DNA from 2 places in the Massilia orientalis genome. Region 1 is predicted to be linked to the other one. Evidence: riboswitches for the same ligand, from Rfam matches in the RefSeq annotation. Region 1 holds a riboswitch; the other holds the start of a gene.
What was found. Region 1 has a riboswitch for cobalamin ahead of QPK29_RS32565 (TonB-dependent receptor domain-containing protein). Riboswitches for the same ligand answer to the same signal wherever they lie in the genome.

Region 1 (2,463 bases):
ATCATGAAGGATTCGCGCGTCGGCGCATACGGCGCGATCGGCATCGTGTGCATACTGGCGACGAAGCTGTCCGCGCTGGCGATGCTGCCGCCGCGCGTGGCCGTGGCCGCGCTGTTCGTCGCGCATCCGTTGTCGCGCCTTGCCGCCACGGCGCTGATCTGGAAGCTGGACTATGTGCGCGGCGAAGGCAAGGCCAAGCCGCTGGCGCAGCAAATGACGACGGCCGAATTCGCGATCGCGACGATCACCTGCGCGCTGCCGGCGGCGTATGTGCTGGCCACGAATGCGATGACGCCGGCCGCCCTGCTGGCCGCGATCATCGCGGCGGCACTCGCCGCGCTGTGGCTCGGCCGCTTGTTCGTGCGCCGTCTCGGCGGCTACACGGGCGACTGTCTCGGCGCCGTCCAGCAGCTGGCCGAAGCGCTCATCCATGTCGCCGTGCTGGCCACGCTGGGCCACGGCGCCTGGAACGCATGACGCTGTACCTGGTCCGTCATCCGCAACCGGACGTCGCGGCCGGCCTGTGCTACGGCGCCAGCGACGTGCCGGTCACCGAAGCAGAACTCGCGCGCGTGCACGCCGGGCTCGCCGTGCCGCGCGACCTGCCCGTCTACTCAAGCCCATTGCGACGCTGCGCCCTGCTGGCCGAACGCCTGGCACCGGGCCGCGTCACGCTCGACGCGCGCCTGGCCGAGATGGATTTCGGCGCGTGGGAACTGCGCCCGTGGTCGGACATCCCGCGCGCCGACGTCGACGCCTGGGCCGCCGACCTGCTCCACTACCGCCCCGGCGGCGCCGAGAACGTGCTGGACGTGGCCCGCCGCGTGCAGGCCTTCGTCGCCGATCTGCGCGCGCCGTCCGCCGTGGTCGTCTGCCATGCGGGCACCATCCGCCTGCTGGCGGCGCTGCATGGCGGCGCACCACTGGAACAGGCCGCGCTCGATGCGGCGCGAACGCCGCATCGCATCGCCTACGGCCAGCTCGTCGTGCTGGGCGTATAATGTCGGCGTTTTGGTGCTCGCGCTCCTCTCTGGGGCGCAGTTAAACGGGAAACACGAAGCGCTTTTCAGACAAGCGCCAACGTGTGCTGCCCCCGCAACGGTAAGCAAGTGCCTGCGCGCTCTCACGCGTGCGCGGCAACCGTCCCCACATACCACTGTGCATCCGCATGGGAAGGTCGGACGGCCATACTTGCCAGCCCGGATACCGGCCAAAAGGTGGAAGCGTCCTGCGCTTCTGTTCACCTGGCTGACGGGGACGTCGGCCGGTTGGTCTACACAATAAAAGTCATGTCCTTTCCTGTTTCCCGGCAAGCGGCCGCGCTTTCGCTCGCATTCGCCGCCGCCGCATCGGCCCACGCCGACCCCATTCCCGACACCGTCATCGTCACCGCCAACCGCACGCCGCAACGCGCCGAAGACGTCATCGCCGACACCGTCGTCATCTCCAGCGACGACATCGCCCGCGCGGGCGCCGGCTCCGTCGCCGACGTGCTGCGCCGCCAGCGCGGCATCGAAATCTCGCGCAACGGCGGCGCCGGCACCAACACCACCGTGTTCCTGCGCGGCGCCAACAGCAACCAGGTCGTCGTGCTCGTCGACGGCGTGCGCATCGGCTCCGCCACCACGGGCGCGGCCTCCTGGAACGCGATCCCGCTGTCGGCCATCGACCATATCGAGATCGTCTACGGTCCCCTGAGCTCCGTGTACGGCGCGGATGCCATCGGCGGCGTCGTGCAGATCTTCACGAAGAAGAGCGAAGGCGCGCCGATGTTCAGCGCCAGCGCGGGCGGCGGCACCTACGGCACCAACCAATACGACGCCAGCGTGCACGGCTCGACGGGCGGTACGCACGGCGTGACGTATGCCCTCTCCGGCGCGCACGAAGAATCGGACGGCTTCTCGTCCACGCGTCCCGGCTCGTCGAGCTACAACGCGGACGATGACGGCTACACGCGCAACAGCGTCAACGGCCGCATCGCGTTGCGCCTGGCCGAAGGGCACGAGATCGGCGCGCAATTCATGCAGAGCCGCCTGAATGCGCAATACGACAGCGGCAAGTCGGCCTTCGACACCCACAACATCCAGGAACTCGACAGCTACAGCGTCTTCCTGAACGACCGCTTCCTCCCGAACTGGCGCAGCAGCGTCCAGGTGGCGCGCTCGGAAGATAAACTGGGCAGCTTCACGAGCACGGCGCCGTCCGGCGCCACCCAGCTGAACACGCGCCAGGACGAGTTCACGTGGCAGAACACGTTCGACATCGCCGGCGACACACTGCAGGTGCTGGCCGGCCACCGCAAGGAAAAAGTCCTGTCCAGCGCCATCGCGGACATCAACCGCACGCGCATCACGAATTCCGTCGCGGCCTCGTACGACCTGCGCCGCGGCAGCCACCTGCTGGACGTCAGCGCGCGCAACGACCACTCGGAATACGGCGGCAAGACAACGGGCGCCGTCGGCT
Region 2 (2,463 bases), on a different contig from region 1:
GGCTGTCGTCGCCCGGCGCGTGGCGCAGGGTCGTACCGAGTTCCAGGTCGTGCGACGTCTGCGCCTTCAGGATATCGAGGCTGGACCGGTAGCCGTTCTCGTCGACGTTGGCCACGCGGTAGCTCTGCCCCGCCTTGGCGTACACCTGGACGAGCGGGTGCACACGGTAGCTGGCCTGCGCTTCCCACGCGTTCTGCGATTGCGAACGGTCTTCCGGCGCGACGCCGCCCACGACGTCCACGACGTTCTTGTCGAAGTTCTCGTGGCGCGCGCCCAGCGCGATGCGGCCGTCGTGGGCCGGATCGAAGCGCAGCTCGTCGCGCAGGTACACCGCCTTCGACGACTGGCTCGCGTCGGCGCTCGAGAACGAGGCCGTCGTCTTGCGCTTCCAGCGCGTGAAGTCCACGCCGCCCACCAGTTCATTGAGCATGCCGCCGACGTCGGACAGCCAGCGCGCGCGCGGCGAGAACTGGTCCTGGCGGCCGTCGTACGCGTTGTTCGAGCCGAAGGACAGGTAGTTCGAACGCACGTTGCGTTCGCGGTGCGACAGGTCGGCCGCCAGGTCGACGGCGCCCAGGCGGTATTCGGCGAAGACGTTCGCGCGGTCCGTGTTGAGCGAGCCGAAGTCGTTCGGCGTCGACGCCTGGCGCGGATCGGCGTCGAACTGGGCCAGCGACAGCGAACCCGGGAGACGCGAATCCTGGCGCGCGCTCTCGACGTGGATGCCGGCGCGGCCGCCCGTGAAGCGGGTCTGCAGGTTCAGCGAGGCGGTCGTCTGGTCGAAATCGCTGTTGCGGCGGTAGTTGTTGGAACCCTGGCGCGCGACGGCGATGTCGGCGCTGACGTTGCCCGCCGTCTGCGACAGCTGCGCGCGCAGATCGTGTTCATGGAACGAGCCGCCTTCGGCAAACACGGAACCGTGCAGGCCGCCGGCCACGTTGCGGCGCGTCGTGATCTGGATGATGCCGCCGGTGGCGCCTTCGCCATACAGCACGCTGCTGCCGCCGCGGGTGATCTCGATGCGTTCGACCGTGTCGATCGGGATCGTCGACAGCACGGTGTTCGCCAGTTCGTTCTCGTTCAGGCGCACGCCGTCGACCATGATCACCATGTTCTGCGCGCTGTTGGTGCCGAAGCCGCGCAGGTCGAGCGCGAAGTCGGGCGAGGAGTCCAGGCTCTGGCGGCCGAACACGCCGCCGATCTTGCGGATCGCGCTGTTCACGTCGTTGACGCCGGCGCGGCGGATGTCGTCCTGCGTGATGACGGTGGCGCCGATCGGACGCAGGGTTTCCACGCTCGGGAAACGGGCACCGGTGATGACGACGGTCGATGGGTTGCCGTCCTGGGCGCGCACGGCGCCGGTGAAGAGGGACAGGACGATGGCACAGGCCAGCGCGATCGGCTTGATAGCCGGCGCGCCGCGGGTGGAGGCGGCAGTATGCATTGGATGTTCAGTGTTCGTTTGGCGCCGGCAAGCGTCCCCGCACGCCGGCGTACACAAAAGCGCGGCGTAACGCCGGCTTCCCCTGTCTGGCCGGTCTCCGGGCTCCAAGACGGACCGTCCCACCTTCCTATGCAAGCACAGTGGCTGTCGGGGCGGCCTGTCGCCGTGCGGCGACGCTTGTTTACCGTTGCGGGGGCAGCACACGTTGGCACGCCGCCGGAGGCGACGCCGCTTCGTGTTTCCCGTTTAACTGCACGCGCAGACGCGCATGCGGGCACCAGAACCCCGAGATTATAACCTGTATAGTGTACGCACAAAAATAACAGCCACGCCCGGGATCCCGCATGCTTCCTCGTTTCCGATTTCGCCTCGCCCTCGCCGCGGTGCTGCTGCTGGCGGGCGCGGTGTTCGCCGCACCTGCATCCGACGGCATCGCCCTCGCCCCGCCCGATGCCGCCGCCGTGCGCGTGCCCAGCAGCCCGGATGCCTGGGGCGGCCCGCGCACGGGCCGCGAACCCACGCTGTCGGACCGCGTCGTCCATTACGACATCGCCGCCACGCTCGACCCGGTAAAGCACACGGTCGCGGGCCGCGAACGCCTCACGTGGCGCAACCGCAGCAATGTCGCCGTCAGCAGGGTCTACCTGCACCTGTACATGAACGCGTTCGAAAACGCGGGCAGCACGTATTTCACCGAGCGGCGCACGCGCGACGGCACCTTCCGCTCCGGCGTCGACATCAAGGATGCGTGGGGCCACATCGCCCTGCGCCGCGTCGCGCAAGGAAGCGCCGGTGTGCCGTGGACCTTCGTCCATCCGGACAACGGCCCGGCGACGGACCATACGGTCGTGCGCTTCGACCTGCCGCAGGCCGTCGCGCCGGGCGCATCGACGACGCTCGACATCGACTTCGTCACGCAACTGCCGCGCGTTGTCGCCCGCGCCGGCTACTTCGGCACGTTCCACCTCGTCGCGCAGTGGTTCCCGAAGATCGGCGTGCTGGAACTGCCGGGCGAACGG

Region 2: it holds a riboswitch for cobalamin, as region 1 does, so the genes downstream of both, QPK29_RS26540 (TonB-dependent receptor family protein) here and QPK29_RS32565 (TonB-dependent receptor domain-containing protein) in region 1, are expected to answer to the same signal.

What each region holds. Positions count from the first base shown of each region.
Region 1 covers NZ_JASNRB020000048.1:14,591-17,053, reverse strand. The annotation lists gene QPK29_RS32575 (adenosylcobinamide-GDP ribazoletransferase) at 1-477, shown strand, start outside; gene cobC (alpha-ribazole phosphatase family protein) at 474-1,001, shown strand; cobalamin riboswitch at 996-1,229, shown strand; gene QPK29_RS32565 (TonB-dependent receptor domain-containing protein) at 1,290-2,463, shown strand, end outside.
Region 2 covers NZ_JASNRB020000020.1:123,484-125,946, reverse strand. The annotation lists gene QPK29_RS26540 (TonB-dependent receptor family protein) at 1-1,444, opposite strand, end outside; cobalamin riboswitch at 1,516-1,741, opposite strand; gene QPK29_RS26535 (M1 family metallopeptidase) at 1,789-2,463, shown strand, end outside.